Regions from separate parts of the Pseudoduganella rhizocola genome, predicted to be linked through region 2. Evidence: riboswitches for the same ligand, from Rfam matches in the RefSeq annotation. Region 2 holds a riboswitch; the other holds the start of a gene.

Region 1 (15,797 bases), on a different contig from region 2:
CTTCTATCACTGGACGCTGGTGGACATTCCGCCTTCGATGACGGGCATCGCCGAAGGCCAGTTTTCGCAGGCCGTGACGCCGAAAGGCAAGCCCGGCCCGGTCATCGCCGATGGCGCACACCCGCTGCGCCACGGCGTCAACGACTACACCAGCTGGTTCGCCGGCGACAAGGACATGGCCGGCGACTACTACGGCTATGACGGCCCGTGCCCGCCCTGGAACGACGAGCGCCTCCACCATTACGTTTTCCGGCTGTACGCGCTGGATATCCCCCGTTTTCCGCTGGAAGGCCGCTTCACGGGCCCGGAAGCCATGGCCGCCATCCACGGCCATATCCTCGACGAAGCCCAGACGATCGGCACCTACACCTTGAAATGAGCACCACCATCCTGCTGATCCGCCATGGCGAAACCGCCTGGAACGCCGTGCGCCGCCTGCAAGGCCATATCGATATCGACCTCAACCCGGAAGGGCAGCGCCAGGCGGCAGCGACCGCCCGCGCGCTGGCCGGCGAAAAACTGGACGCCATCATCTCCAGCGACCTGAAACGGGCGCTGCAGACGGCCGAAGCCATTGCCGCCCATCACCACGTGCCGCTGCACGTGGACCCGGACCTGCGCGAACGCGGCTACGGCGCTTTCGAGGGCCTCCTGTATACAGAGATCGCCGAGCGCTACCCGGCAGACTTTGCCGCCTGGCAGGCCCGCCATGTGGAGGCTGTGATGCCGCACGGCGAGCGCAAGGCGGAAAGTTTCCGCCAGTTCTACGAGCGCAGCATTGCCGCCCTGGCAAGATGGGCCGAAAAGCACCCGGGCCAGGCCATTGCCGTGGTCGCCCACGGCGGCGTGCTGGAGTGCGCCTACCGGGCCGCTACCGGCATGTCGCTGGACAGCCCGCGCGACTTCCAGGTGAAGAACGCCAGCATCAATCGTTTTACATTTGAGCATGGAAAGTTGCTTCTCAGCCAATGGGGCGAAGTGGCGCATCTCACTCTTGCAACACTCGACGACGTGATTTAGCACGTCCGTCTGAAAATTTTCCCTATGAAAACAGTGTTTCATAACCCTTAAGCTGTACAAGGAATTTTTTCAGACAAAATAGTGCTTATTATTTGAGCAGCCCTTGGGTTAGAATTGCAGGTTCCTCCGCTCGATTCAGGAAGCTGCCCCGTGCAAATCGGACCTCATTTACTGCGCAATAACGTTTTCGTCGCCCCCATGGCGGGCGTGACGGATCGTCCTTTCCGGCAACTCTGCAAGGAGCTGGGCGCGGGCTATGCTGTCTCGGAAATGGCCGCTTCCAACCCGAAACTGTGGGCCAGCGAAAAAAGCTCGCGCCGTACCGACCATGAGGGCGAGATGGAGCCGAAAGCGGTGCAGATCGCCGGCGCCGACCCGCAGGACCTGGCCGATTGCGCCAAATTCAATGTGGACCGCGGCGCGCAGATTATCGACATCAATATGGGCTGCCCGGTCAAAAAGGTGTGCAACAACTGGTGCGGCTCGGCCCTGCTGCAGCACGAAGACCTGGTGGAGCGCATCCTGCACGCCGTGGTCGGCGCCGTGGATGTGCCCGTTACGCTGAAATTCCGCACCGGCTGGAACCGCGAGAACAAGAATGCGCTGCGCATCGCGCGCATTGCCGAACAGGCCGGCATCCAGATGCTGACCCTGCACGGCCGCACCCGGGCCGACGGCTATACCGGCGACGCCGAATACGACACCATCGCGGCCGTAAAGGCCGAAGTGAAGATTCCCGTGGTCGCCAACGGCGACATCACCACGCCCGAAAAGGCGCGCTACGTGCTCGACAAAACCGGCGCCGATGCGGTGATGATCGGCCGCGCCGCCCAGGGCCGTCCCTGGATCTTCCGCGAAATCGATTACTACTTGCGCACCGGCAAGCACCTGCCCAGCCCGCTGGTCGCGGAAGTGCGCAAGCTGATGGACGAACACCTGCGTGCGCATTACGCCTTTTACGGCGAATTCCTGGGCGTGCGCACGGCGCGCAAGCACATCGGCTGGTATGTGCGCGACCTGCAGGGCGGGGAGGAATTCCGCCAGGCCATGAACCGTCTGGAATCGACGGACGAGCAGCTGCGCGCGGTGGACAGCTTCTTTGAATCGCAATGGAAGTACGGGGAGCGGTTACAATACTGCCTCCCTGAGGAAATGCTGGCCGCTTGAACAGTGGCCGGTTGGGGCATGTAATTTAGCAGAATGATAAAAATATGAGCAAAGAAAGTATCCAGGAAGTCGTCCAGAAAAGCCTTGAAGACTACTTCAACGACCTGGGCGAGCAGCAGGCTTCGAATATCTACGACATGGTGGTGCTGACGGTCGAGAAGCCTATCCTCGAAGTGGTGATGACGCGTGCCGACGGCAACCAGTCGCACGCCGCGCAAATGCTCGGTATCAATCGCAACACGCTGCGAAAAAAATTACAGGAACACGGCCTGCTGTAAGGCTCTTTTTCCGTCCGGCTATTGCGTGGCTGTGACCGGCCGCTGCGGCCGGTGGTTCGGTACAACCAGAATTTTCACAACCTCCAGATAGCCATGATCAAACAAGCTCTCATCTCCGTCTCCGACAAAACCGGCGTGCTCGATTTCGCGCGCGCCCTGTCGGCGATGGGCGTCAACATCCTGTCCACCGGCGGCACCGCCAAGCTGCTGGCCGATAACGGCGTGCCCGTTACCGAAGTAGCCGATTACACCGGCTTCCCGGAAATGCTGGACGGCCGCGTGAAGACGCTGCACCCGAAAGTCCACGGCGGCATCCTGGCCCGCCGCGACTTCCCGGAGCATATGGCAAAGCTGGACGAGCATGGCATTCCCACCATCGACATGGTGGTGGTGAACCTGTATCCCTTCCAGGCCACCGTGGCCAAAGCCGAGTGCTCGCTGGAAGACGCGATCGAAAACATCGACATCGGCGGCCCGGCCATGCTGCGCTCCTCGGCCAAGAACCACAAGGACGTGGTGGTGATCTGCGACCCGTCCGACTACGGCCGCGTGCTGGCCGAGATGAAGACCACCGACAATGCGCCCGGCTATGTGAGCTATGAAACCCGCTTCATGCTGGCCAAGAAGGTGTATGCGCACACTGCGCAGTACGACGGCGCCATCGCCAACTACCTGAGCAGCCTGGGCCCGGAGCGCGAACACGCCACCCGCAGCGCCTATCCGCAAACGCTGAATTCGCACTTCGAGAAAGTGCAGGACATGCGCTACGGCGAGAACCCGCACCAGAGCGCCGCCTTCTACCGCGACATCGTGCCGGTGGCCGGCGCGCTGGCCAACTACCGCCAGCTGCAGGGCAAGGAACTGTCCTATAACAATATCGCCGACGCCGACGCGGCATGGGAATGCGTGAAGAGCATGGGCGGCATGGGCCAGCCTGCGGCCTGCGTGATCGTCAAGCACGCCAACCCTTGCGGCGTGGCGCTGGGCGCCAACGCCGCCGAGGCTTACTCGCGCGCGCTGCAGACCGACCCGACCTCCGCTTTCGGCGGCATCATCGCCTTCAATGTGGAAGTGGATGCGGCGGCGGCCACCGAACTGGCCAAGCTGTTCGTGGAAGTGCTGATCGCTCCTTCGTTCACGCCTGAGGCCAAACAGATCATGTCCGCCAAGCAGAACGTGCGCCTGCTGGAGATTCCGCTGGGCGACGGCGTGAACCCGATGGACTTCAAGCGCGTTGGCGGCGGCCTGCTGGTGCAGTCGGCCGACTCGAAGAACGTGCTGCAGGCCGACCTGAAAGTGGTGACGAAGAAGCAGCCGACCCCGCAGCAGCTGGCGGACCTGATGTTCGCCTGGCGCGTGGCGAAGTACGTGAAGTCGAACGCCATCGTATTCTGCGGCAACAATATGACGCTGGGCGTGGGCGCGGGCCAGATGAGCCGCATCGATTCGGCGCGCATCGCTTCGATCAAGGCGCAGAATGCAGGCCTGACGCTGGCCGGTTCGGTAGTGGCGTCGGACGCCTTCTTCCCCTTCCGCGACGGCCTGGACGTGGTGGTTGACGCAGGCGCCACCTGCGTGATCCAGCCGGGCGGCTCGATGCGCGACCAGGAAGTGATCGACGCCGCCGACGAGCGCGGCGTCGTCATGCTCTACACCGGCACCCGCCACTTCCGCCACTAATTCGTTGGCCGAGGGGACAGACCCTGCTTTCGCGTAGCGAAACCAGGGTCTGTCCCCGAACTCCCAGTCCGCCACCGAACACAGTCAGCTTGCCTCCCAGCAGCAGACTGCCTACAATCAGTCAATGATCATCCTCGGCATCGACCCCGGCCTGCGCACCACAGGCTTCGGCGTCATACACAAGCAGGGCAGCAAGCTGCGCTACATCGCCTCCGGCACCATCAAGAGCGGCGAAGGCGACCTGCCTGCAAGGCTCAAGATCATCCTCGACGGCGTGAGCCAGCTGGCCGCCACCTACCAGCCCGACTGCGCCGCCATCGAAAAAGTCTTCGTCAACGTCAACCCGCAATCCACGCTGCTGCTGGGCCAGGCCCGCGGCGCGGCGATCTGCGCGCTGGTCACGCATGACCTGTCGGTGGCCGAATACTCGCCCACGCAGGTGAAGCAGGCCGTGGTCGGCACCGGCCGCGCCGCCAAGCCGCAGGTGCAGGACATGGTCGCGCGCCTGCTGGCGCTGCCCGGCCTGCCCGGCACCGACGCCGCCGACGCGCTGGGCGTCGCCATCTGCCACGCCCACAGCAACACCACGCTGTCCGTCATCAGCAACATCGCGCCGAACCTCGCCGGCCTGCGCATGCGGCGCGGCCGCCTGGTCGGCTAAACTGTCTCTTTTTCCCAAGGTATTCCCATGATCGGACGCCTCTCCGGGGTTCTGCTTGAAAAGAACCCGCCGCAACTGCTGGTGGACGTACAGGGCGTCGGCTACGAAGTCGACGTCCCGATGAGCACCTTCTACAACCTGCCGGGTACCGGCGAGCGCGTGGTGCTCTATACCCACCTCACCGTGCGCGAGGATGCGCACCTGCTGTTCGGCTTCGGCAATGCCGAGGAACGCGCGGTGTTCCGCCAGCTCATCAAGATCAGCGGCATCGGCGCGCGCACCGCGCTGTCGATTTTGTCCGGCATGTCGATTCCCGACCTGGCGCAGGCGGTCACGCGCCAGGAAGCGGGGCGCCTGGTCAAGGTGCCCGGCATCGGCAAGAAAACCGCCGAGCGCCTGCTGCTGGAACTGAAGGGCAAGCTGGGCGCCGACATCGGCGCGGGCGCGCATCCGGTGGCCGATTCCCAGACCGATATCCTGAATGCGCTGCTGGCGCTGGGCTACTCGGACAAGGAAGCGCTGCTGGCGCTGAAAACCGTGCCGGCCGGCGCCTCCGTCTCGGACGGCATCAAGCAGGCGCTGAAGGCCCTGTCCAAGGGCTGAACTTTTTCACAAGGAGACGGCCATGAACAAGCTCTGTGCAGCACTCGCATTCGCTATCCTCTCGCTTTCCGCCCAGGCGCAAACGGCGCCCGCCTATGACGCGGAGCTGGCGAAGTCCCTCGGCGCCAATGACAACGGCCTGCGCCGCTACGTACTCGTGATCCTGCGCACCGGCCCCAGCAAGGTGCCGGAAGGCGCCGAGCGCAAGGAAATGTTCGCCGGCCACTTCGCCAACATGCAGCGCCTGGCCGACCAGGGCAAGCTGGCCTACGCCGGCCCGCTGGACGGCGTGGATGGCGCGCGCGGCATTTTCATCCTGCCGGTGGACAGCATCGACGAGGCCAAAAAGCTGGTTGCCACCGACCCGGTCATCATCAAGGGCGAAATGGTGGCGGAGTACCACACCCACTTCGGCTCCGCCGCCCTGATGATGGTGAACCGCGTGCACCCGACAATCGCTAAGCCGGCCGCAAAATAGCCTGCGTTCGCTCCGCGAATGAGCCGCCTGCCATGGCCGAAGGCTTGGTAGAATCACGTGATGAGCATTCAGACCGACAATTTCACCGAACAGCGCATCATCGATGCCGCGCCTTCCTCGCCGAACGAGGAAGCGATCGAGCGCGCGTTGCGGCCCAAGCATCTCGATGAATATGTCGGGCAGTCGAAAATCCGCGACCAGCTGGAGATCTTCATCTCTGCCGCGCGCAAGCGCAGCGAGGCGCTGGACCACACGCTGCTGTTCGGCCCCCCGGGCCTGGGCAAGACCACGCTGGCCAACATCATCGCGCGCGAAATGGGCGTGAACCTGCGCCAGACTTCCGGCCCCGTGCTGGAACGTCCGGGCGACCTGGCCGCCATCCTCACCAATCTCGAAGCGAACGATGTGCTGTTCATCGACGAGATCCACCGCCTGTCGCCGGTGGTCGAGGAGATCCTGTACCCGGCGCTGGAGGACTACCAGATCGACATCATGATCGGCGAAGGCCCTGCGGCGCGCTCGGTCAAGCTGGACCTGCAGCCCTTCACGCTGGTGGGCGCCACCACCCGCGCGGGCATGCTGACCAACCCGCTGCGCGACCGCTTCGGCATCGTCGCGCGCCTGGAGTTCTACACCACCGATGAACTGGCGAAAATCGTCACCCGCAGCGCCGCGCTGCTGAAGGCGAATATCGACGACAGCGGCGCCGTGGAAATTGCGCGCCGCGCGCGCGGCACGCCGCGTATCGCCAACCGCCTGCTGCGCCGCGTGCGCGACTACGCGGAAGTGAAGGGCAACGGCGATATCACCAAGGCCGTGGCCGATGCCGCGCTGCGCATGCTGGACGTGGACAGCGTGGGCTTTGACGTGATGGACCGCAAGCTGCTGGAAGCGGTGCTGTACAAATTCGGCGGCGGTCCGGTCGGCATCGGCAACCTCGCCGCCGCCATCGGGGAAGCGGCGGACACCATCGAGGACGTGCTGGAACCTTACCTGATCCAGCAAGGCTACCTGCAGCGCACCCCGCGCGGCCGGGTCGCCACGCCGGCCGCCTACCAGCACTTCGGCGCCACCCCGCCGCGCACCAACCCAACCGGAGACCTGTGGGATGCGTAAGCTGCTCGCGCTGATTTCTCTTTGCCTCGGCGGCATTGCCGGCGCTGCGGTGCCGGTGCAGGGCTACACGGTCAAGCACAGCTATCCGCACGATGCGCAGGCGTTCACGCAGGGGCTGTTCTTCAAGGATGGCTTCCTGTACGAGAGCACCGGCCAGTACGGCGCGTCCTCCGTGCGCAAGGTGGACATCGCGACCGGCAAGGTACTGCAGAAACGCGACCTGCCGGAGCAGGTGTTCGGCGAAGGCATTGCGCTGGTCGGCAGCAACATCATGGCGCTGACCTGGATGAACCAGGGCGGCTTCGTGCTCGATGCGGCCAGCTTCGAGGCCAAAGCCACCTTCCGCTACCAGGGAGAAGGCTGGGGCCTCACCAGCGATGGCCAGCGCGTGTACATGAGCGACGGCAGTCCTTATATCCGCGTGCTCGATCCCGCAACCATGCAGGAGCAGCGCCGCATCCACGTTACCGCCGACGGCCAGCCGGTGCCAAAACTCAATGAGCTGGAGTGGGTGGACGGTATCATCTACGCCAATGTGTGGCAGACCGACCGCATTGCACGCATCGATCCCATCACCGGCCGCGTGATCGGCTGGATCGACCTTAAGGGCCTGTCCGCCAAAGCCGGCGTAGCGCCGGATTCGGACAATGTCCTGAACGGCATCGCATACGACAGCAAGCAGAAACGTCTCTTCGTCACCGGCAAACGGTGGCCGCGCCTGTTCGAGATCGAACTGAGGTCGGCGCGTTAAGCGCCCCTAGCGGGGAGCCCGCAAGCCATAGTTTTTCAGCAGCCGCGCATAGGTGCCGTCCTTGACGACGGCCTTCATTGCAGCCTGCAGGCGCGCGGCCGTTGCATCGTCCATATCCGGCGAACCGCCCAGCCAGGTTTCGGCCTTCGTCACCGGCTTGCTGATGGTGATCTGCATGTCGGGGAAATAGCTGTGGGCGGTGCCGCTGATGATGTCCTGGTCGCCGAACACCGCATCGGCGATGCCCAGCTTCACAAGGCGCAGGCCGCCCTGCACCGTGGTGGTTTCGATCAGCTGGGTGTAGCCCAGCTTCTTCAGGTTCTCTATCTGCACGGAGCCGCGCAGGATCGCCACCGGGCGGTTCCTGAGCGCTGCGGCATCCGTCACCGGCGCGCGGCCTTCCTCACCGATAAAAACAAACTTCTCGTAGTGCAGGGGTGTGATCCAGCGGTAGCTTTTCTCGCGCTGGGCGTTGCGCGTCAGCGGAAAGATGGCGGTATTGGGAACGGTGGCAACCAGAAAGAGCGCGCGCTTCCACGGCACGAACTGGATCTGGACGGGCACATCTGCGCGGCGCGCCACTTCAGTGACGATGTCCACCAGCGCGCCCTGTTGTCCGGCTCCCTGTTCGATCGACAGCGGCGGCAGGTCGCTGGTGACAACGCGCAAAGGCCCGGCAAATGCGGGCAGGATCAGGCAGGCCAGGAGTGAGCAGAACAGGGATCGCATGCAGGTCGACAGGAAGCTGAACTGCGATTGTATCAAGCGCCGCGCCGCGCGGGAGGGGACATCTGCCCCTTCGACAATTGATTACAAATTTGCCCAAATCTTACTGAATTACTGGGCGCCTCATCTCGGCATAATGGCACCTGCCAAGTGGCAGGAAGTGTTGTAATTTAGGGCTCCCTCATCCTCCGGGGGAGCCCATTTTTTTTCTACTCTTCGCGCACCCAGGTCTGGGAGCGGCCCAGCAGCGGGGTGCCGATGTAGCCGCGCACATCCAGTTTCTTGCCGCCGTCCACCAGCTTCATCTTGCTCTTGTAGGTCTTGCCGTTTTCCGGATCCATGATGGTGCCGCCGCTGTACTCATCGTCATCCTTCCTGATGTCCTTGATGATGGCGAGGCCGATCAGCGGCTGGCCCTTGTCGGCGCCTTCGCATTTCTCGCATTTGGGGTTCTGGTCCTGGTCCGCGGGACGGAACAGCTTTTCGATCTTGCCCTGGTAGATGCCGTTTGCTTCGCTGATGCGGATCAGCGCTTTTGGCTTGCCGCTCTTGTCGTCGATGTTCTTCCACAGGCCGACCGGGGAATTCATGTCGGCCGCAAAGGCGGCGCCGGAAAGGGCGCTTGCAGCGATGAGTGCAGCGTGAATGATGTGACGCATTGTGTTTGCCTCCGATATGGTTTTTGTGAAGGCAAGTGTAGCGCAGGGAAGTGCGCCGGGGCGCAAACTTGCGGCCCGGTTAGAGGTATTGATCTAATAGTGCGGCAGGTCGCGGGTCGCGGCGGCGTACTCCGGCGAATGTTTGACACGGGCGATGGCCTCCCACAGCGCGTCCACCTTGGCGCCATGCCCGGCATACACGCTGCGGCTGACCGCGAGATAGTAGTTCTCCACATAGAACGGCACCGGCAGCATCTCGATCTTGCTCGCGTAGCGCGGCTGCGCCATCAGCGGCGCCGCGCTGGCTTCGAAGCTGATGGCCAGCGCGCCGCGGCCGAGCAGCAGCTTCGAGAAACTGGCCTCGCTGTTCTTGGCATTGTTGTCGGCGGCCACGCCCAGCGCCTGCAGGCGTTGCGCCACCAGCACGGTGGTGCGGTCATGCAGCACAGGCCCCGTGAGGCCGCTGAACTGTTTGCCATCCCAATTTACCGTACTGCCGCTGGGGCGGTACACCATCACGCGCGTGGTGACGGTGGCATGCGCCGCGTCCGGTGCTTTGGGCGATCTTGGGAAGACCAGGTCTTTCGTCACGTTGGCGATGGCAGCGGACGGGTAGCCGTCTGCCTGGCCCGAGCTGATCTCCGCCAGGCAGCGCAGGTAAGGCGCACGGTGAAACGCGACCTTCATGCCGGCCTCGCGCGCCGCCATCTTGATGAGAATGGGAATGGCGCCGTCGCGGTCCGTGTAGATAAAGGGAGGGAAGGGGTTCTCTTCGATGCAGAGGGAGAGGGTGAGCACGCCGTTGCGGTCCACCGTAGCGGCCGTGGCGGAGGCGGCGAGCGCCAGGCTGGCGCAGGCAATCAGGCGGCGTAAGGCATTCTGCATGCCGACATGGTGGCGGTAATTGCGGCCGCCGTCAATCAGGGCAGCAGTCCCGAAGGCTGCCGCCCTGAACCTGCTTACTCGGCCGGCAGCTTGGCCAGCTGCTCCTGCATCTTGGCCAGGGTGGCGCCGAAGGTTGCCACACGCTCCTTCTCCTGCTCCACCACGGCGGCGGGGGCGCGCGCCACGAAGGACTCCGAGGACAGCTTGCCGGAAGCCTTGGCGATTTCGCCCTGCAGGCGCGCGATTTCCTTGGACAGGCGCTCGCGTTCCGCCTTCACGTCGATTTCCACTTTCAGCATCAGCTTCGTGGTGCCCACCACGGACACGGCGGCCGGCGATTCCGGCAGCACATCCACGATCTGCACTTCGGACAGCTTGCCCAGCAGCTGGATGTAGGGTGCGAAGGCAGCCATGCGCTGCTTGTCCGCGCCGGTGGCTTCCACGACCAGCGGCACGCGCAGGGACGGCGCCAGCTTCATTTCGCCGCGCAGGTTGCGGGTGGTGTCGGTCAGGCCTTTCAGCTCGCCGATCCAGGCTTCCGCTTCATCGCTGATCAGGGCCTCGTTCGGCAGCGGGTAAGGCTGGGTCATGATGGACTTGCCTGCGCTGTCGCCTTTGCCGGCCAGCGGGGCAACGGTCTGCCACAGTTCCTCGGTCACGAACGGGATCACCGGGTGCGCCATGCGCAGCACCACCTCCAGCACGCGCAGCAGGGTATGGCGGGTGGCGCGCTGCTGGCCTTCCGTGCCCTGCTGGACCTGCACCTTGGCCAGTTCCAGGTACCAGTCGCAGTACTCGTCCCACACGAACTTGTAGATGGTGCTGGCGATATTGTCGAAGCGGTAGTCGGCGAAGCCCTTGGCCACGTCCTGCTCGGCCTTCTGCAGCAGGGAGATGATCCACTTGTCGGCCATCGACAGGTCGGCGTCCGATGGCGAGCAGTCCTTGCCTTCGGTATTCATCATCACGAAGCGGGTGGCGTTCCACAGCTTGTTGCAGAAGTTGCGGTAGCCTTCGGCGCGGCCCAGGTCGAAGTTGATGTTGCGGCCCAGCGAGGCGTAGCTGGCCATGGTGAAGCGCACCGCGTCGGTGCCGTAGGCCGCAATCCCTTCCGGGAATTCCTTGCGCGTGGCCTTTTCGATCTTCTCGGCCTGCTTCGGATTCATCAGGCCCGTGGTGCGTTTCTGCACCAGCGCATCGATGCCGATACCGTCGATCAGGTCGATCGGGTCCAGGGTATTGCCCTTGGACTTGGACATCTTCTGGCCCTGCGAGTCGCGCACCAGGCCGTGCACGTACACGGTCTCGAACGGGATCTTGCCGGTGAAGTGCGCCGTCATCATGACCATGCGCGCCACCCAGAAGAAGATGATGTCGAAGCCCGTCACCAGCACGGAGCTTGGCAGGAAGGCTTTCAGGTCCGGCGTTTCATTCGGCCAGCCCAGCGTGGAGAAGGGCACCAGCGCGGACGAGAACCAGGTATCCAGCACGTCGTTATCGCGCGTCAGCGGACCGGTGCTGCCTGCGGCTGCAGCCTTGGCCTTCGCTTCGGCCTCGTCGCGCGCGACGAAGTAATTGCCCTGCGCGTCGTACCAGGCGGGAATCTGGTGGCCCCACCACAGCTGGCGCGAGATGCACCAGTCCTGGATGTTGTTCAGCCACTGGTTGTAGGTGGTGGTCCAGTTCTCCGGCACGAACTTGATTTCGCCGCTGGCGACTTTTTCCAGCGCCACTTCGGCGATCGATTTGCCCGGATTGAAGGTGCCTTCCGGCGCCGGCTTGCTCATGGCCACGAACCACTGGTCGGTCAGCATCGGCTCGATGACCACGCCGGTACGGTCGCCGCGCGGCACCATCAGCTTGTGCGGCTTGACCTGTTCCAGCAGGCCTTGCGCTTCGAGGTCGGCCACGATCTGCTTGCGCGCCGCGAAGCGGTCCATGCCGCGGTAGGCGGCCGGCGCGTCGTCGGTGATCTTCGCGTCCAGCGTGAGGATGGACGGCATCGGCAGCTGGTGGCGCTGGCCCACGGCATAGTCGTTGAAGTCATGCGCCGGCGTGATCTTCACGCAGCCGGTGCCGAAGGCCTTGTCCACATAGGAGTCGGCGATGACCGGGATTTCGCGGTCGCACAGCGGCAGCTTGAGCATCTTGCCCACCAGCGCCGTATAGCGCTCGTCGGTCGGGTCCACCGCCACGGCCACGTCGCCCAGCATGGTTTCAGGACGGGTGGTGGCCACGGTCAGCGAGCCGCTGCCGTCGGCCAGCGGGTACTTGATGTACCACATGGAGCCGTCTTCTTCTTCCGACACCACTTCCAGGTCGGAAACGGCGGTGCCCAGCACCGGATCCCAGTTCACCAGGCGCTTGCCGCGGTAGATCAGGCCCTGTTCGAACAGGCGCACGAAGACTTCGGACACCACTTTCGAGCGCGGCTCGTCCATGGTGAAGTATTCGCGGTCCCAGTCCGGCGAGGTGCCGAGGCGGCGCATCTGGCCGGTGATGGTGGAGCCGGATTTCTCCTTCCACTCCCACACTTTCTCGATGAACTTCTCGCGGCCCAGGTCATGGCGCGAAATCTTCTGTGCGTCGAGCTGGCGCTCCACCACGATCTGGGTGGCGATGCCGGCGTGGTCGGTGCCGGGAATCCACGCCGTGTTATGGCCCAGCATGCGGTGGTAGCGCGTCAGGCCGTCCATGATGGTCTGGTTGAACGCGTGGCCCATGTGCAGCGTGCCGGTCACGTTCGGCGGCGGCAGCTGGATGCTGAAGGATGGCTTCGAGAGGTCCATCGACGCGGCGTAGTAACCGCGCTTCTCCCACTCGCTGCGCCAGAACTGTTCAATGTCGGCAGGCTCGAAAGACTTGGCTAATTCCATGATAGGGCGTGAATTTTTGGCGAAAACATCCATTATAAGGGAGCGGGGGTCTTATTCCCTTAAATGGTAAGCTCCTGCCTCATGTTTAAATGATAAGGAGTTGGAGAATGAAGTGGATACTTGCTGCCGCCCTGGCACTGTCGCTGAATGTGCAGGCCGCCCCTGCGGCGCCGGACAATGCCCACCTGCAGGCGGTGCAGGGCCTGCTGGAAGCCATGCAGGCCGAAAAACTGGTGCGCATGAAGGCCGGCATGGCCCGCTACGCAAACGACGCGCAGCGCCAGGCGGTCAACGCAAAGGTTGACAAGATTGCACCGCAAACCATCTACTCGCGCCTGGCGGTGCCGGTGTCGCAGCTGGTGACAGCGGAAACGGCCACCGAAATGGCACGCTACTATCGCACGCCTGCCGGCCAGAAGGCGGTATATGCCATGTATAACTCCCGCGCCAGCCTGGTCGACACCAAGCCGCAGTACACGGCAGCGGAGAATGCCGACATGAAGCGCCCGGCCTTCGTGAAGGCCCAGAAAGCCTTCAGCGAAGCCGAGCCGCTCATCGGCCGCCAGGCCTTCCTGCTGGTACAGAAGATCGCCAACGAGAAGTAAGCAGGGCTATTTGCCGCCCTTGCGTCCGCGCCGCGGCCCTTCACAATTGGCGCCCCAGGCCTGGAATTCATTGCGCGACTTGCGCGTGGTGATGCGCACGGAGCCGCCCTGGGAGCTGTCGAAGACCAGGATGTTCTGGCCGTCCTTCGCGCGGTCCAGCCCCGTCAGGCGGAAGCCGTTGTTGCGCAGCGGCGCGCAGCTGGTATTGCCTGCCATGAGCAGGCGCGCATTGCCGAGCAGTTCGGGGTATTGCTGCAGCAGGCGCAGGGCGTCCATATCGGCCACAGGCGCCAGCAGGCGCACCGCATCATCAGGCACCTGGCCGCATTGTGGCGTGTGGTGGATCCAGATCACCTGCTGCGGCTCGCCGCGCGGACGCCAGCGCTGCTCCGGCCGACCGTGCGGCGTGTAGTCGAAGGTTTCGCGCGGCGCGCGGCACAGCGGCAGCACGGCGCGCTGTCCCTTGCCGTCGACCGTGGCGCTGAGCTGGCGCTTGCCCGTGCCTGCGCCGGTGCTGAAAGCCGGCTGCGGCATGCGCACTTCGGGATGCAGGCCGCGGTAGAAGCGGTAGAAGGAATCGGTTTCGGCCTCGCTCAGCTGCGCGCCGGCGCGAGGGGCGAGAGCCAGCAGCGCCGACAGCGCCGCAATACGCAGGACAGTGACATTCATGTGGCGATTATAGATCAGCGCCGCAGCCACACGCGCTCACTTGATGGGGTTATAATTCACGCGCCACCGCAAGGTGGCAACGCTAGGGGTCCTGCACGGCGCGAGCCGTGTGGGTGAGAAATACCCTCCGAACCTGATCTGGGTAATGCCAGCGAAGGGAAGCTTGTGGAAACGCCGCGCCTTCACGCCTGCCGTGCTGCGCGTGCGTCGCCTGAACTCCTTTGCTGGCTCCTGAGCCTTCAAAGGAGCCAAATGAACGCCAATCCATCCTTCCTCGCCGCCACGGCCGAGGTCGACAGCGCCGCGATAGCGCCGCTGCCGAATTCCCGAAAAATTCATGTGCAGGGCAGCAGGCCCGATCTGCGCGTGCCCATGCGCGAGATCAGCCAGTCCGATACCTCGGCCTCCTTCGGCCACGAGGTCAATCCGCCGGTGACGGTGTATGACACCTCGGGGCCGTATACCGATCCCGAGGCGCGCATCGATATCCGTTCCGGCCTCGCGCCGCTGCGCGCGGCATGGATCGCGGAGCGCGGCGACACCGGGGAGCTGCCGGGGCCGACCTCGGACTTCGGCCAGGCGCGCCTGGCCGATCCCGCGCTGGCCGCATTGCGCTTCGAGCTGGCGCGCAAGCCGCGCCGCGCCCGCGCCGGCGCCAATGTCACGCAGATGCACTATGCGCGGCAGGGCATCATCACGCCGGAAATGGAATTCGTGGCCATCCGCGAAAACCTGCGCCGCCGGGAATATGTGGCCTCGCTGAAGGCCAGCGGCCCGATGGGAGAGCGTATGGCGGCGATGCTGGAGCGCCAGCATCCGGGCCAGTCCTTCGGCGCCGCGATTCCGGCGGAAATCACGCCGGAATTCGTGCGTGAGGAAGTGGCGCGCGGCCGCGCCATCATTCCCGCCAATATCAACCACCCGGAATCGGAACCGATGATCATCGGCCGCAACTTCCTTGTGAAGGTGAACGCCAATATCGGCAATTCGGCGGTCACTTCATCCATCGGCGAGGAAGTGGAGAAAATGACCTGGGCCATCCGCTGGGGCGGCGACACGGTGATGGACCTCTCTACCGGCAAGCATATCCACGAAACGCGCGAATGGATCGTGCGGAACTCGCCGGTGCCGATCGGCACGGTGCCGATCTACCAGGCGCTGGAGAAGGTGAACGGCAAGGCCGAGGACCTCACGTGGGAAATCTTACGCGACACGTTGGTCGAACAGGCGGAGCAGGGCGTCGACTACTTCACCATCCATGCCGGCGTGCTGCTGCGCTACGTGCCGCTGACGGCGAAGCGCCTGACGGGCATCGTGTCGCGCGGCGGCTCCATCATGGCCAAGTGGTGCCTGGCGCACCACCGCGAGAATTTCCTGTACACGCATTTCGAGGAGATCTGCGAAATCATGAAGGCCTACGACGTGTCCTTCAGCCTGGGCGATGGCCTGCGTCCCGGTTCGATCTACGACGCGAACGACGAAGCCCAGCTGGGCGAGCTGCGCACGCTCGGCGAGCTGACGCAGGTGGCGTGGAAGCACGATGTGCAGGTGATGATCGAAGGGCCGGGCCATGTGCCCATGCAGCTGATCCGCGAGAACATGACGCTGCAGCTGGAGCAGTGC
Region 2 (15,797 bases):
GCCTGCGGTGATCGTCCTGGTCACGCGCCAGCCGGGCGCCAACGTGATCGAAACCGTGGACAGCGTGCGCGACCTGCTGCCGCAGCTGCAGGCGCAGCTGCCGCAGGACGTGACGCTGTCCGTCGCCTCGGACAGTACGAACTCCATCCGCTCCTCGCTGCATGAAATCGAGCTTACATTGATTATCTCCGTGGTGCTGGTGGTGCTGGTGGTGAGCGCTTTCCTGCGCAGCGCGCGCGCCACCGTGATTCCCGCGATTGCCACGGTGGTGTCGCTGCTCGGCACTTTCGGCGTGATGTACCTGCTGGGCTTCAGCCTGAATAACCTGAGCCTGATGGCGCTGACCGTCGCCACCGGCTTCGTGGTCGATGACGCCATCGTGGTGCTGGAGAACACGGCACGCCATGTGGAAGAGGGCATGGACCGCTTCAAGGCCGCGCTGCTGGGCGCGAAGGAGGTGGGTTTCACGGTACTGTCGATCAGTCTTTCGCTGGTAGCGGTCTTCATTCCGCTGCTGTTCATGGGCGGTCAGGTGGGGCGCCTGTTCCGCGAGTTCGCGGTAACGCTGTCCGCGGCGGTGATGATCTCGCTGGTGATCTCGCTGACCACCACGCCGATGATGTGCGCCTGGCTGCTGAAGCCGGAACAGGACCGCAAGCCGCCCGGCCGCATTTCGCGCTTCTTCGAGCGCGGCTTCAATGTCGTGCACCGCGCTTATGAGCATTCGCTGGACTGGGCGCTGCACAGCGTGTGGCTGGTGATGCTGATCCTGGTATTCGTGGTAGGCCTGAACGTCTACCTGTTTGCCGCCGCGCCGAAGGGATTCTTCCCGCAGCAGGACACTGGCCAGATCAATGGCGGCATCCGCGCCGACCAGAGCATTTCCTTCCAGGCCATGCAGAAGAAGCTGCGCCAGCTGGTGGACATTATCCGCGCCGATCCTGCCGTGGCAACGGTTGTCGGGTTCACGGGCGGGGCCAGGGCGGGGGGCGGTTTCATGTTCGTGAACCTGAAGCCCGTATCGGAACGCACGGAGACCGGCCAGCAGGTGATTGCCCGGCTGCGGCCGAAACTGGCCAAGGTAACGGGCGTGTCGCTGTTCCTCAATCCCGTGCAGGACCTGCGCATGGGCGGACGGCAAAGCAATTCCACCTATCAGTACACGCTGAAGAGCGACAACCGCGAAGACCTCAAGCGCTGGGCCAGCAGGCTGGCCGATGCGATGAAGGCGCAGCCGGGGCTCACCGATGTGGACACCGACCAGGCCGACAACGGCGTCGAAACCTTCGTCACCATCGACAAGGACACGGTGTCGCGGCTCGGCATGACCGTACGCGACGTCGATAATGCACTGTACAACGCCTTCGGCCAGCGCCAGGTTGCCACCATTTACGACGAGCTGAATCAATATAAGGTGGTGATGGAAGTCGCTCCCGAATTTGCGCGGAGCCCGGAAGCACTGCGGGACGTGTACGTGCCCGCGCGGGGCACGGCATCAGGCGCGACAACTGGCGCGGCGGCTTCGGGCACGGCGGCGGCGACGTCAACGGCGACGTCCGGCGGCGCGAACAGCTCCGCCAACAATGTCGCCGCGCTGCGTGACGCATCCAGCGGCTCCGCCCTGAGCACGGCCGCATCCAATATGGTGCCGCTGTCCGGCATCGCCAGCTTCGCCGAAAGCTCCACACCGACTTCGGTGAACCATCAGGATGGCGAACTGGCGACAACGGTCTCCTTCAACCTGGCCGATGGCTTCAGCCTGAGCCAGGCGCAGGAAGCGGTGAAGCAGGCGGAAGCCGATATCGGCATGCCGAACAATGTGCGCGGCAGCTTCCAGGGCACCGCCAAGTCGGCGCAGGACTCGAACAAGCAGCAGCCCTTGCTGATTCTTGCGGCCATCGTGGTGATCTACATCGTACTGGGCATTCTCTACGAAAGCCTTGTGCACCCGATTACCGTGCTCTCCACGCTGCCTTCGGCCGGTGTTGGTGCGGTGCTGGCGCTGCTGATGTTCAAGATGGAGTTCTCCATCATTGCACTGATCGGCGTCTTCCTGCTGATCGGCATCGTGAAGAAGAACGCAATCCTGATTATCGACTTTGCGCTGGAAGCCGAACGCTCGCGCGGCATCAGTGCCGTGGAAGCGGTGCGCGAAGCATGCCTGCTGCGTTTCCGGCCGATCCTGATGACGACGCTGGCAGCCGCGCTGGGCGCGCTGCCGCTGGCCATCGGCTTTGGCGAAGGCTCGGAACTGCGCCAGCCGCTGGGCATCGCCATCATCGGCGGCCTGATAGCCAGCCAGCTGCTTACGCTGCTCACCACCCCGGTCGTTTACATCCTGATGGACAAGCTGCGCACGCGCAGCCCCGACGAACAACAACTCAGCCGCTCGCATGCTCCGCAGGCAGCGCCATCGCCATGAAAAAACTGACCCTGATCGCCGCTGCCATTCTCGCCACCGGCTGCGCAGTCGGCCCGAAATACGAGGTGCCCACGGCGGCCAACCCTGCCCAGTTCAAGGAAGCGGAAGGCTGGCAGCCGGCGGCGCCCGCCGATGCGCTGGAGCGCGGCCCCTGGTGGACGCTGTTCGGTGACGAAACCCTGAACCAGCTCGCCTCCAGCATCGAAGTGAATAACCAGAACGTTGCCGCTGCGGCGGCGGCCTATGCGCAGTCGCGCGCCATCGTGGCCGAGCAGCGCGCCTCGCTGTTCCCGGTGGTGAGCCTTGACGCCAACGGCAACCGCTCCGGCGGAGGCGGCGACACGCGCACCAGCAGCAACTACCGCGTCAATCTCGGTGCGAGCTGGGAGCCTGATATCTGGGGCAGCCTGCGCGCCAGCGTGACCGGCGCGCAAGCGAGTGCGCAGGCCAGCGCGGCGGAACTCGCATCGGCGAAACTGTCGGCGCAAGGTGAGCTGGTGGCAAACTACCTGTCGCTGCGCGCCCTGGACGCCGAGAAGCAGCTCCTCGACACCACGGTTGAAGGCTATGAGCGCGTGCTGCAGATCACCCAGAACCGGCTGGACGCAGGCGTAGCCGGTAAGTCGGACCTGCTCCAGGCCCAGACCCAGCTCGCCAACGCGCGCGCCGACCAGCTCACGCTCGTGCGCCAGCGCGCCCAGCTCGAACACGCCATCGCCATCCTGCTCGGCAAGGCGCCGGCAGAATTCTCGCTGCCGGCCGCGCGGTGGCAGCTGACGGTGCCCGAAGTGCCGGTCGGCCTGCCATCCACGCTGCTGCAGCGCCGTCCGGACATTGCGGCGGCGGAGCGCCGCGTGGCTGCCTCGAATGAGCAGATCGGCATTGCCCGCGCGGCTTACTTCCCCAGCCTGAACCTGAGCGCATCATACGGTTTCGGCGCCAGCCAGGTCTCGGGGCTGTTCAGCGCCTCGAACAGCCTGTGGTCGCTGGGGGTGTCGGCCGCGCAAGCGGTCTTCAACGCAGGCGCCATCGGCGCGCGGGTAGAGCAGACCAAGGCCGCGCGCGAGCAGGCCATCGCACAATACCGGCAGACGGTGCTGAACGCCTTCGCCGACGTCGAAGACCAATTGGCTGCGACGCGCGTGCTGAGCCAGCAGCAGGACCTGCGCCGCCAAGCATCCGAAGCGGCCGACCAGGTCGAGCAGCAAATGATCAATCGTTACCGCGCGGGGCAGGTGAGTTACACGGAGGTCGTGCAAGCCCAGGTCACTGCCCTGAACGCCCGCCGCGCCCTGCTGCAAGTGCAATCCGACCGCCAAACCACCGCCGTCGCCCTGATCCAGTCCCTCGGCGGCGGCTGGCACCTCTGACCTGACACCATGGGGTCAGGCACCCGGGTGTCAGGTTGTGGTGTGGTGAAAATAGCATTTTCAGTGCCTGGCGGAAGGTCTATACTGCCGGGGCTTCCAAATCATTCAGGGGACACATCTTGATCAAATCTCTTCTGCTGCCGGCCGCGCTGCTGGCCGCCTTCGCTCCCGCCATGGCCGATGAGGGCCAGTGGCAGCCGCACCAGATGCCGCAACTGAAGGCGGAGCTGAAACGCATCGGTATCCAGATTCCGGCCGAACAGCTGACCGACCTGTCCAAGCATCCGATGAGCGCCATCGTGTCGCTGGGCGGCTGTTCCGCATCCTTCGTGTCGCCTGATGGACTTGTGGTCACGAACCATCATTGCGCGTATGGCGCGATCCAGCGCAATTCCACGCCGCAGAAGAATTACATCGTCAATGGCTTCCTCGCGAAGACCCGCGCCGAGGAACTGCCGGGCGGCCCGAATACGCTGGTGTATGTCACCGACAAGGTGGAGAACGTCAGCGCCCGCGTGCTGAAAGGCCTGGAGAAGACCGGCGGCAAGGAACGCCATGAGGCCATCGAGCGCCGCGTAAAGGAGCTCATCGCCGAGTGCGAAACCGACAAGATGTACCGCTGCTCCGTGCCTGCCTTCCACCGCGGCCTGGAGTACTACCGCATCCGCCAGATGATGATCCGCGACGTGCGCCTGGTGTATGCGCCGGCCGACATGATCGGCAACTACGGCGGCGATATCGACAATTACGAATGGCCGCGCCACACCGGCGACTATTCCTTCCTGCGCGCTTACGTGGGCAAGGATGGCCGTCCCGCCGATCCTTCGCCGGATAACGTGCCGTATAAATCGAAGGACTTCCTCGTGGTGTCGGCTGAAGGCCTGAAGAACGGCGATCCTATCCTGCTGGCCGGCTATCCGGGCCGCACCAGCCGCTACAAGCTGCCGTCCGAAATCCGCTACGCGCGCGATATGGGCTATCCCCTGCAGGTGAAGGAGTACCAGGCCGACCTGGATACCATCGCCGCTGCCACCAAGGGCAACGATGCAGCCGCCGTGCGCTACGCTTCGGTGGTCAAGTCCATCAACAACCGGATGAAGAAGACCCAGGGCCTGATGGACGGCTTCGCGCGCAAGGACATCGCCGCCATCAAGGACGTGCAGGATGCCGAATTCCGCGCCTGGTATGCCAAGCAGCCGAATGTGTCACCAACCCTGCTGGCCGAACTGGATGCCGCCATCGCCGCCGATATGGCGCTGGACCAGGAGCAGTTCGCATGGGGCGTGGCCACCAACAGCGACCTGCTGAAGAGCGCCCGTACCCTGTACCGCCTGGCGCTGGAACGCAAAAAGCCGAACGCCGAACGGGAGAGTGGCTACCAGGACCGCGACCTGGGCTTCATCAAGGCCCGCCTGAACCGCCTGGAGCAGTCGTTTGACGCGAATGTGGACAAGGCCCGCTTCGCGGAAGGCCTGAAGCGCTACGCCGCGCTGCCGGCCAAGTCCCACCCGCAAGGCCTGGACGCGCTGCTGCCGTCGCCGCAGGCGCTGGATGCGATATATGCCGCCACGGAGCTGGGCACCACTGCCAAGCGCATTGCGCTGCTGGACCAGGACGCCGAAGCGCTGGCCAAGTCGAACGACGCCTTCATGCAGCTGGCCGTAAAACTGAACGGCATCGCTTCCTCGCTGGAGGAGCGCACCAAGGAAGTGGAAGGCAACCTGGAAAAGGTGATCCCGCAGTACATGGCAGCCGTGATCGCGTACAAGAAGTCGCAGGGCAAGCCTGTCTATCCGGACGCGAACTCCACGCTGCGCATCACCTACGGCACCGTGTCGCCGTACTCGCCGCGTGACGGCATGAGCAAGGGCCCGTTCACGACCGTGGAAGGCATCGTCGAGAAGCACACCGGCAAGGATCCGTTCGACGCCCCTGCCAAGCTGCTGGAGGCGATCAAGGCCAAGCGCTATGGCCAGTTCAAGGATCCGGTGCTGGGTACCGTTCCGGTGGACTTCCTGTCCAGTGCCGACACCACGGGCGGCAACTCCGGTTCCGCCATCGTAAACAAGCGCGGCGAACTGGTAGGCCTGAACTTCGATTCGACCTATGAGTCGATCACGAAGGACTGGTACTTCGACCGCGACATCACGCGCGCCATCCACCTCGATGTGCGCTACATGCTATGGGTGATGAAGGAAGTCGACCACGCCGATAACCTGCTCAAAGAGATGACAATCAAGTATCCTAAGAAGTAAGCGCAAACAGAAACGGGGCCAAGGCCCCGTTTTTCATTTGCCGATATGCTTGGCGAGAAAGGCTTCCAGCCGGTTATAGACCTCTGATACGTTTTCAGTATCGTAGAATCCGTGCCCCTCATAGTCCACGTAATACCATTCCGGCGGGCGTCCGGCTTTCTCCAGTGCGGCCTTCATCAGGAAGGCATGCTCCTTTGGCGCCGTCTCGTCCTTGCCGCCGTGGATCAGCATCACGGGAATCTTGATGGCATCCGCATGCCGGGTTGGTGATATGCGTTCCAGTTCCTTCTTGTCCTTGCCGAGCGAATCGGCAAAGAACTTGGCCGTCCGCTTGGACGTTTTTGTTTCGTGTTCCTCGTGGACGAGGCCCAGCTCGTACACGCCGGCGTAGCCAATGGCGCATTTGAACAGGTCCGGTTCGCGCTCGGCCAGGCGCAGCGCCGCATAGCCGCCGAAGCTGCCGCCATACACGCACATTCGCTTTCCGTCCACCACGCCTTGTGCAACCACGTGCCGCGTGCCGTCCACCAGGTCATCGATGATCTTGTCGCCCCATTGCAGGTAGCCGGCTGTACGGAATGCGTCGCCATGGCCCCCTGAGCCGCGGAAGTTCACTTGCAGCACGGCGTAGCCTCGATTGGCGAGGAACTGCGCTTCAGTGTCGAAATACCAGTCATCGCGCGGGCCGAAAGGACCGCCGTGCGGCAACAGAACCATGGGCAGTTTTTTGCCCGCGCTGTTCAAGGGTTTGGTCAGGTAGCCGTGCAGCGGCAGGCCGTCGCGTGCCGCGAAGCTGATGGGCTGGCGTTCTGCCATCTGCTCCGGCTCGATGTCTTCCATCGCGGTCAGCAGCAGGTCGGCGCCGTTGGTACTGCGGTTATACAGGTAGTAGCTGCCCGGATCGCGGTCGCTGGAAACCTTGAACAGCAGTTTGCTGCCGTCATCCGTGAAGTCGACGAAGCGCACAACGCTGTCGGGGAATTGCGCGCTGAGCAGTTTGTGCAGCTTCGATTCCGCGTCCGTTTCGTCGAAGTAGATAACGCGGGGCCGGCCGACGCTGGTAATGGCGGCAATCGGGATATCGCGCCGGCTGCCGCTCATTGTGATCCATATGCTGTTCGCGCCGTCGGCAGCGATCACCTTGCGTTCACCCGTCGCGATATTTTCACGCACGATGGTATCCGGGCCGCCGTTTGCGGAATGCGTGCCGATGAATTCCTGGTTGTTTGCAGTGATATAGAGCGGACGCAGCGAGCTGCCAACCCGCTTGCCGTCTTCCCGGTTCCACTTGGCCGCCGCCGCGTCGTACCGGTACAGCATGAACAGGTTGTCCTGGTCATAGCCGAAGGCGAAAGCAGGCACGCCATCGTTCCGCACGGTAAATTGCATGCCGCGGTAGGGGAGCATGGCCTTCTGCTTGCGGATCCCGCTCAGCGTATCGACATCGAGGAGCTCGCTGTGCTCCGTGCGCCAGAGGCGGGTGCCGAGCATCAGCGTGTTATTGCGCACAAGGGGGATGTCGGCAATGTAGGCGAAACCATAGTCGTCGCCATAGCGGGTGGGATTCCTGCCATACTGGAGATAGTCATAGCCGTACAGGTATTCCTGCCGGCTACCGTCGTAGTTCATGGCGACGATCTCCCCGGTCAGCTGGGGCACCTCGCGCGAACCCACTTCGAGCGCCTTGGTAACGACAAGCCGGTCATTGCTGACCCAGGTGTAGTAAGCGGGCACTTCAAATATCTTCATGCGCACGGTGGCTTCGATTTTCAGCTCAGGCAGGCTGTAGAAGGTAATAGTCGGCACCAGGCGCTTACCTATCTTCATATTGACTGTGACTGCAAGGTGCTTCCCATCCGGCGACATCCGGGGCTGCGAGAACTGGTCGAATTTGGCGAATGCCGACACCGGGACTTTCACCGGCGCCGTTTGCGCTGCGGCGGTCAATCCGAAGGTGGCGAGCAGGAGCGCAGCCGGCATGTGTTTTTTCATGAAGGTACCCGTTATTGTTGATAACAGAAATCTATCACCCTGGAAAATGTTTATCTACTGCAATATTTGGAGAGAATTTGTGCTGCGTGGCATAATCCGGCGTCCTTCCCCATCGCGCCCATGAACGAATCCCTGACCCTGTTCGGCCTGTCCACCACACCGCTGGAACTGATCTCTTTCGCGCTCTCCGTCGCCGTGGTCTGGCTGAATATCCGCCAGAACCACTGGGCCTGGCTGTTCGCCATCGTTTCCTCGGCCACCTACGGCGTGGTGTTCTATCGCGCGCGGCTGTATGGCGATATGGCGCTGCAGCTGGTGTTTATCACCGTGTCGGTCTGGGGCTGGTATCAATGGCTGCGCGGCGACGACAGCCACGATCAGCTGCCGGTAACGGTGCTGGCAAATAAGGGGCGCTGGCTGGCGATTGCCGGTTGGCTGGTTGGCTTCGGCGTGCTGGCCTGGTTCCTCAAGTCCTTTACCGATACCGATGTGCCGCATGCGGACGGCTTCCTCACGGCGGGCAGCCTGGTTGGCCAGCTGCTCCTGTCGCGCAAGAAGCTGGAGAACTGGCATGTGTGGATCGTCGTCGATATCCTCTACGTTGCGCTGTACGTGCACAAAGGCCTGATGCTGACGGCCGTGCTGTATGCGATGTTCGTGGTGATGGCCGCTATCGGCCTCGTGGCCTGGCGCCGCGCGATGCAGGGCGCTCCGGAAGGCCTGGCCGCCGGCGATGCGATGGTGCTCAAGTGAGCGCTGCACCGCTGCGCGTTGCCATCATCGGCAGCGCGTCTTCCGGCAAGACCACGCTGGCCGCCGCCCTGGCCGAACGCTACCGGGCCATCTGGGTGCCCGAGTACCTGCGCGAATTTGTCGACACCGTGCAGCGCGTTCCCGTGGAAGAGGACCAGATTCATATTGCTCAAACGCAAGTGGAGCGTGAGCAGGCGGCAATTGTGCGTGGTGGAAATTTTATTTTCTGCGATACTACACCTCTGATGACGGCGGTCTACAGCAGGCATTATTTCGGCGGCATCCGTCCCGACCTGGAAGCGCTGCTGCAGTCGCGCCATTACGACCTCACGCTGGTGTGCGCCGCCGACCTGCCATGGGTGCCGGACGGCCTGCACCGCGAATCGGAGGACGTAAGCGCCATCATCAACCGCCTGCTGGATGAAGAACTGGAAGCGCGCCGCGTGCAGTACACCCGTGTCAGCGGCCCGCTCGACCAACGCCTGGAACAGGTAGCGAAGGTACTCGGAAAGGAGTAGACGCATGAAGAAGCTGCTCGCCATCGCCAGCTTGCTGCCGCAAGTTGCCAGCGCTGCGACCGGCTACTATCTGGTGTCCGTCTACGATGTCGCCGGCCAGGCTTCCATCGACTACAAATACTGGAATGCCCATTACCGCGACCGCCGCACGGCTATGCCGGAAATCGGCTTCGGCTACGGCGTTACCGAGCGCTGGTACACCGAGGTATATGGCAGCTGGATCCAGTTCAACGGCGAGCGCACACGCTACGTCGGCACCTCCTGGCAGAACGATTTCATGCTCACGCAGGGGCAGTACGATATCGATGCGGCCCTGCACACGCTGGTGGAACGCGGCAAGGACCGCGGCTACAGCGTCGAAATCGGGCCGGTGCTGCAAACCCAGGTCTGGCGCACGCAGATCAACTTCAATGTATTCCTCCAGCGCGAGTTCGATACCGGTACTGCGTCCGATACGGAGCTGGTCTACCAATGGCAGGTGAAGCAGCGCTGGAAGCCCTGGCTGCAGCCCGGCGTGCAGGGCTTCGGTGAAGTAGGGAAGTGGAACGACTGGAAGGGCGTGCACGAACAGTCGCACCGTGTGGGGCCGGCGCTGTTCGGGACTGTGGACGCAGGCCGCCAACAGATCAAGTACGAGGCGGCCTGGCTGCTCGGCAAGAATTCGGACCGCAGGGCGAAGAGCTTCACCATGCGGGTCCAGTACATCTTCTAGAAGAACAGCTGCGCGGATACGCGGAAGGTGCGTTCCGCGCCCGGGAACAGGTAGCCGCCCAGGTCCGGCGTCACGTCGCGCCAGTAGAAGCGGTCCAGCGCATTGCGTACCTGCGCGCGCACCACCAGCGGCATGCCCGCCACTTTCGTCGAGTACGAACCGCCCAGGTTCAGCACATGGTACTTCGGCACCATGACCGTGTTCTGCTCATCGAATGCCTTCTTGCCCGTGAACTGCCAGTCGCCGCCGACTTTCAGGCCAGGCAGCTGCGGCACGCTGTATTCCGCGAACAGGGTCGATTTCACGGCCGGCACGTTGGTCACGCGTTTGCCGTCGTAGAAGGAGAGGCCGGTACCGCTTTGCTCCGTATGCAGCGCGGTGGCCGATGCACCGACCAGCAGTTCGCGCGTGAGCTTGCCCTGTGCCGAGAACTCGATGCCGCGGTGGCGCGCTTCGCCGTTGCGAACGAAAGTGTTGGAGGCATCGGTGTATTCCAGGCCCTTGTCGATCTGGTACAGGGCGGCGGCATAGCTGATGCCGGAGACCTCGGCCTTGGCGCCGAATTCCACCTGCTTCGATTTGCCCGGCGCCAGCGCGCGGTTCTGGTTGGTGGTTTCGATCGGCGCGATGCCACCATGTTCCAGGCCTTGTGCGTAGGACGCATACAGCGCCACATTGCTGCGCGGGCTGTAGACCAGCGAAACGTTCGGCAGCCAGAAGTTGGCATTCGTCGGCGCCACGTCCACCTCGTTGCGTTTCAGCTTCACATAGCGCGCGCCGGCATGCAGTTTCAGCTCGCTGCTCAAGCCGATGATGTCCTGCACGAATAGCGCGCGTTCGTGGTCGTTGCGGCGCTCGGATACCGGGCCGCTGCTCAGCCCAACCGGCGGCACCACCACAGGATGGTAGATATTGCTCACGCCCGCCCAGTCGTAGAGGTAGTCGCCCCAGTACTCATGGTTCTCGTAGTAGGAGAAGCCGCCGGTGAATTCGTGGCGCAGGGCGCCGGTGGCAAAGCGGCCCTGCAGCATGGCCTGTGCGGCGGCAGGCTTCTTCTTTTCGCCCAGGCTGCGGTAGTCATATACATCGTAGTCGCCGTTCGCGCAGAAGCCAGGGTACAGCTCCTGGGCGCTGCAGCCATAAGGGAAGGCCGTGTAGTCATCGCGCTTGAACAGATGGCGGTTGGCGCTCACGGTGGCCGACCACTCGGAGGAGAACTGGTACTGGAAGCGTGCACCGATATTGCTGCTCTCTGTCTTGACCGGGAAGCTCCAGGGCTGATTGTTCAGCATCGTATCGGCCGGCACGCCGGGCAGCGATACGCCGTTGATGAGCTGGAAGCCGGGCGCGGAGACCTGGGCCTTGTTCTGGTAATCGGCGTCGACCTGCAGCAGGGCCTGCGGCGAAATCTGCCAGTCGAAGGCGCCGGAGATGAAGTTGCGGTGGCCGTCCGCACCCTTGATGTAGGAGCGCAGGCGGTCTGCCGCCACATTGATGCGGTAGCCGAAACGGCGGTCCTCGAAACGGCCGCCGAAATCGGCCTCGCCGTGCAGCGTGCCGCGCTCGCTGACTTCGAACAGGGCGGAACGCTGGGTGCTGCTGGTGGGGCGCTTGGTCACGTAGTTGACGATGCCGCCCGGCGCCGCCACGCCGGCCTGCAGGCCCGACAGGCCTTTCAGCACTTCGATGGCCTCCTTGTTTTCCAGAGGAATCTGGGTGTCGGCGGAGATCGGCAGGCCGTCCTTGCGGTAGCTGTTGGCGTTATTCAGCTTGAAGCCGCGGATCGAGAACTGCTCGGCATAGCCGACGGCGTTGTAGGCGTCGCTGATGCTGGCGTCGTAGCGCGAGGCATCGGTGGTGGTGCGGATGTTCAGCTCCTGCATCTGCTCGCGCGTGATCACGCTGACAGAGGCAGGCGTCTGCAGCAGCGGGGCGTCGGAGAAGCCGGCTACGGAGGCGCGTTCGGCGGCGGTGCGGGTGGCGGTAATCACCACTTCCGCCATCTGCGCCTCATTGGCCTGCGCCACAGCGATGGAAGGGAAGGCTTGTGCGACGGCCAGTGCGGCGGCGCTTGCTGCGAATTTCGTCTTGGTCATGTTGTGCTCTTATGCTTCGGTCGAGCCAACGCGGGGAGAGCACTCAAAGGAGGGAGGATGCAACTTTGCGCTTTCCTTCGCTGGCATTATCCAGATCAGGTACGGAGGGTATCTCTCACCCGGAACATCCAAGTCCCAGGACCCCTAGCGAGGCCGAAGCTTAACACATTTCGTGCGCCGCCTGTTCGCCGCCCTCGCTACACTTGAGAAATGCGCCCCGGCGGCGGACAATGTGCTCATCAGATTTCTACAGGAGACTGCCATGACGCAGGAACACGTCGTCGAGCCACGGGAGGCGCTGAACGCCCAGGTGCTCGACATGCACCGGGCCATAACTTCGCTGATCGGCAAGCTGGAGATGCTGGATACGCAGAATCAGCGTTTTGAAGCCTGCACCGACCCCGAACTCAAGCTGGTGATGGGGTACCAGCGCGACGCCACGCGCAAGCATGTGGCGATGCTGCTGGAATGGGTGCGCCGCCGCGATCCGAAACTGGACAAGGAAATGAAGGAAGCGCTGTTCAAGGCGGGACCGATCGCCGCCCAGTACCACTACGGAGACTGAGACTCCGCAACGGTACGGCGGCAAGGAAAGGATGTGAATGAAGTTGCTGCCGTACCGGGAAGGAAGCCTGTTTGCCGTGCCGCTGAGGAATGGCGGTTATGCCACCGGACTGGTTGCCCGCCTGTCCCCGCAAGGGAAGATCATGCTGGCCTACCTGTTCGGGCCGAAGTTCGAGAAATTGCCCACGCTGGAGCAGGTGCAGGGCCTGCGCGCGAGCGACGCGCTGAAGGCCATCCGCACCGGCGACATGGCGCTCGACAATGGCCGCTGGCCCATCCTCGGCGAGGCCGGGCACTTCGACCGCGCCGACTGGCCGGTGCCTGTCTTCATCCGCCGCGCCGATGCGCTGAAGCGGGCCTGGCGCGCCACCTATTCCGACGACCCGGCCAAGCCGGAAAAAGAAGTCTCCGTGCCCTACGAAACCGAGGGCCTGGAGCTGGATACCCTGTACGGCTACGGTTCCACCGAGCTGCTGCTGACCAAACTGCTGGAGTAAGCCATGTTCGAAGGCGGCTGTTTTTGTGGTGCGGTGCGCTACACAGCGCAGGGGCCGGCTTCGCACAGCACCTTATGCCATTGCAGCATGTGCCGCCGCATCGCGGGCGCGCCCTGCGTGGCCTGGTTCAGCGTGCCGCGCGCCGCGCTGAGCTTCACTGCGGGCCAGCCTGCCATCTTCCGTTCCAGTCCCGGCGCCGCGCGCGGCTTCTGCGCGCAGTGCGGCACCCAGCTGACCTTCGAGGACGAGCGCGATCCGGAGTGCGTGGACATCACCACGGCCAGCCTGGACGATCCGGAAGCGGCGCCGCCGGCCGACCATACCTATGTGCAGAGCCGCCTGCACTGGCTGCACCTGGCCGACGAGCTGCCGCGCTACCTGCGCACGCGTAGCGAAGGCGCGCGCGAGATTCCTTAGCCCGGCGGGGACGCGCAGGCCGCGGCGCGCGACAGCAGCAGCGCGCGTTCGCGTTCGTTCTGCGTCAGCCCTGCGGCGCGCTCGAATTCCGTGCGCGCTTCCCCCAGGCGTCCCAGCTGGAACAGCAGGTGGCCGCGCACACTGGGCAGCAGGTGGTAGTTGCGCAGCGCCGGTTCGTCGAGCAGGGTGTCGGCCAGTTCCAGGCCGGTAGCGGGATCGAAAGCCATGGACAGGGCGACCGCGCGATTCAGTTCGATCACGGGGGAGGGCGCCAGCTGCGCCAGCTCTTCGTACAGGGCCGCAATGCGGTTCCAGTCCGTCTCGTCGGCCTTGCGCGCGCGCGCGTGGCAGGCGGTAATGGCTGCCTGCAGCGCGTAAGGGCCCAGGCTGCGGCCCAGCTTTTCGGCGCGCTCCAGCGCCGCCAGGCCGCGGCGGATCAGCAGCTGGTCCCATTTGGCACGGTCCTGTTCCAGCAGCAGCACGGGCGCGCCCTGCGCATCGGTGCGGGCGCGCTGGCGCGAAGACTGGATCTCCATCAGCGCCACCAGGCCGTGCACTTCCGGCTCCTGCGGCACCAGCTCGGCCAGGATGCGGCCCAGGCGCAGGGCTTCCTCGCACAGGGCGGGGCGCATCCAGTCGGCGCCCGCGCTGGCCGAATAGCCTTCGTTGTAGATAAGGTAAACCACCTGCAGCACGGAGGACAGCCGCTCCACCAGTTCCGCGCCGCGCGGCACTTCAAACGGCACTTGCGCAGCGCTCAGCGTGCGTTTGGCGCGCACGATGCGCTGCGCCACCGTGGGCTCCGGCACCAGGAAGGCGCGCGCAATCTCGTCGGTGGTGAGGCCGCCCAGCAGGCGCAGGGTCAGCGCCACCCGGCCTTCGGTCGGCAGCACGGGATGGCAGGAGATGAAGACCAGGCGCAGCAGGTCGTCGCCGATATTGTCGTCCAGCGTGCGTTCGAGATCGGGCGCCGCGTCCTGCAGCAGGCCTTCGATTTCGTAGGTCAGTTCGGCTTCCTTGTCCTGCTCCAGCTTCTTGTGGCGCAGGTAGTCCAGGGCGCGGTTTTTTGCTGCCGTCATCAGCCAGGCTGCGGGCTTGTCAGGTTCGCCCTGTTCCGGCCAGGTTTCGAGGGCGCTCACCAGCGCTTCCTGCGCCATTTCCTCTGCCAGCCCCACGTCGCGCAGCATGCGCGTGAGCACCGCAATGATCTTCGCGGATTCGATGCGCCAGACAGCGTCCAGCGACCGGTGGATTGCGTTCAAGCGTTCACCACTTCACGCAGCTCCACCTCCATATCGCCGGGGAAGGGGTAGGGGTAGTTGCGCACCCAGTCATAGGCTTCGCTGATATCGGCCACCTGCAGCAGCCAGAAGCCCGCGATCAGTTCCTTGATTTCGGTGAAGGGGCCGTCGATCACGCTCGGCCGGCCGCCGGAGAACTTAACACGGGCGCCCTTGGCCGTGCCCTTCAGGCCATCGCCCGCCATCAGCATGCCGCTCTTCACGCCCGCTTCGTTGGCGGCATTCATGCGGTCGATCACGGCCACCGGCGGTATCACGTCCGCTTCCAGCTGATGGTCGGAGCGCAGCAGCACGATAATGGGCGTGAGCTGCGGAGCGCTTTGGGTATCGATGCCGTGGCAGCCGCCCGGGCAGCCGGTTTCGCGCACTTCCAGCGTGAACTCGCCCTCGCCGTCGGCGCTGGGCCAGCGCCTGGCTTGCTCGATGGCTTCCTGTTTCGACGCCGCTTCGATGACGGTGAAGCCGGCCACCAGTTCGCGCGTATCGGCGAACGGGCCTTTATGGATGCTCCATACCCCGTCGCGCCGGCGCATGCGGACGCCGCGCGCGCTGGGATGCAACCACCGTCCACCCGGCACGGCCGCCCTGAGTTCGGCGGAGGGAAAATCCGCCCGCTCGGTGTGGCGGTCGCCACGGCGCAGAATCATGTAGTGCATTGCATCCCCCTTGTTATCAAGCTGCGTGCTGCGAAGCGGACTTGGCGCGCAGGCGTTCTTCCTGCTCGCGCAGTTCCGGCGTGAACTCGGCGCCGAAGTCATCGGCATCGAAGACCTGGCGGATTTCCAGCTCGTCGCCGTCTTCCATCGGCGCGCGCTTCATCCATTCCTTCACTTCGTCCAGCGACTTGCCCTGGATGAGCCAGAAGCCGGCGATCAGTTCCTTCGCTTCGGTGAAGGGACC

The links. A riboswitch is a leader RNA that binds a small molecule or an ion and turns the genes downstream of it on or off. The one in region 2 is predicted to bind thiamine pyrophosphate.
Region 1: it holds a riboswitch for thiamine pyrophosphate, as region 2 does, so the genes downstream of both, thiC (phosphomethylpyrimidine synthase ThiC) here and ACJRPG_RS13765 (TonB-dependent siderophore receptor) in region 2, are expected to answer to the same signal.

The regions. Positions count from the first base shown of each region.
Region 1 covers NZ_JBJQIK030000014.1:3,260-19,056, reverse strand. The annotation lists gene ACJRPG_RS22680 (YbhB/YbcL family Raf kinase inhibitor-like protein) at 1-379, shown strand, start outside; gene ACJRPG_RS22675 (histidine phosphatase family protein) at 376-1,020, shown strand; gene dusB (tRNA dihydrouridine synthase DusB) at 1,171-2,187, shown strand; gene ACJRPG_RS22665 (helix-turn-helix domain-containing protein) at 2,232-2,465, shown strand; gene purH (bifunctional phosphoribosylaminoimidazolecarboxamide formyltransferase/IMP cyclohydrolase) at 2,559-4,145, shown strand; gene ruvC (crossover junction endodeoxyribonuclease RuvC) at 4,270-4,806, shown strand; gene ruvA (Holliday junction branch migration protein RuvA) at 4,834-5,409, shown strand; gene ACJRPG_RS22645 (YciI family protein) at 5,432-5,887, shown strand; gene ruvB (Holliday junction branch migration DNA helicase RuvB) at 5,948-7,003, shown strand; gene ACJRPG_RS22635 (glutaminyl-peptide cyclotransferase) at 6,996-7,754, shown strand; gene ACJRPG_RS22630 (substrate-binding periplasmic protein) at 7,761-8,483, opposite strand; gene ACJRPG_RS22625 (DUF2147 domain-containing protein) at 8,690-9,139, opposite strand; gene ACJRPG_RS22620 (substrate-binding periplasmic protein) at 9,233-10,024, opposite strand; gene ACJRPG_RS22615 (valine--tRNA ligase) at 10,099-12,900, opposite strand; gene ACJRPG_RS22610 (hypothetical protein) at 13,008-13,505, shown strand; gene ACJRPG_RS22605 (hypothetical protein) at 13,512-14,174, opposite strand; TPP riboswitch at 14,249-14,351, shown strand; gene thiC (phosphomethylpyrimidine synthase ThiC) at 14,427-15,797, shown strand, end outside.
Region 2 covers NZ_JBJQIK030000005.1:163,935-179,731, forward strand. The annotation lists gene ACJRPG_RS13730 (efflux RND transporter permease subunit) at 1-2,422, shown strand, start outside; gene ACJRPG_RS13735 (efflux transporter outer membrane subunit) at 2,419-3,792, shown strand; gene ACJRPG_RS13740 (S46 family peptidase) at 3,912-6,047, shown strand; gene ACJRPG_RS13745 (alpha/beta hydrolase family protein) at 6,081-8,039, opposite strand; gene pnuC (nicotinamide riboside transporter PnuC) at 8,160-8,792, shown strand; gene ACJRPG_RS13755 (AAA family ATPase) at 8,789-9,310, shown strand; gene ACJRPG_RS13760 (hypothetical protein) at 9,315-10,022, shown strand; gene ACJRPG_RS13765 (TonB-dependent siderophore receptor) at 10,019-12,118, opposite strand; TPP riboswitch at 12,174-12,274, opposite strand; gene ACJRPG_RS13770 (ferritin family protein) at 12,381-12,683, shown strand; gene ACJRPG_RS13775 (Imm26 family immunity protein) at 12,721-13,179, shown strand; gene ACJRPG_RS13780 (GFA family protein) at 13,183-13,596, shown strand; gene ACJRPG_RS13785 (RNA polymerase sigma factor) at 13,593-14,858, opposite strand; gene ACJRPG_RS13790 (YciI family protein) at 14,855-15,553, opposite strand; gene ACJRPG_RS13795 (YciI family protein) at 15,570-15,797, opposite strand, start outside.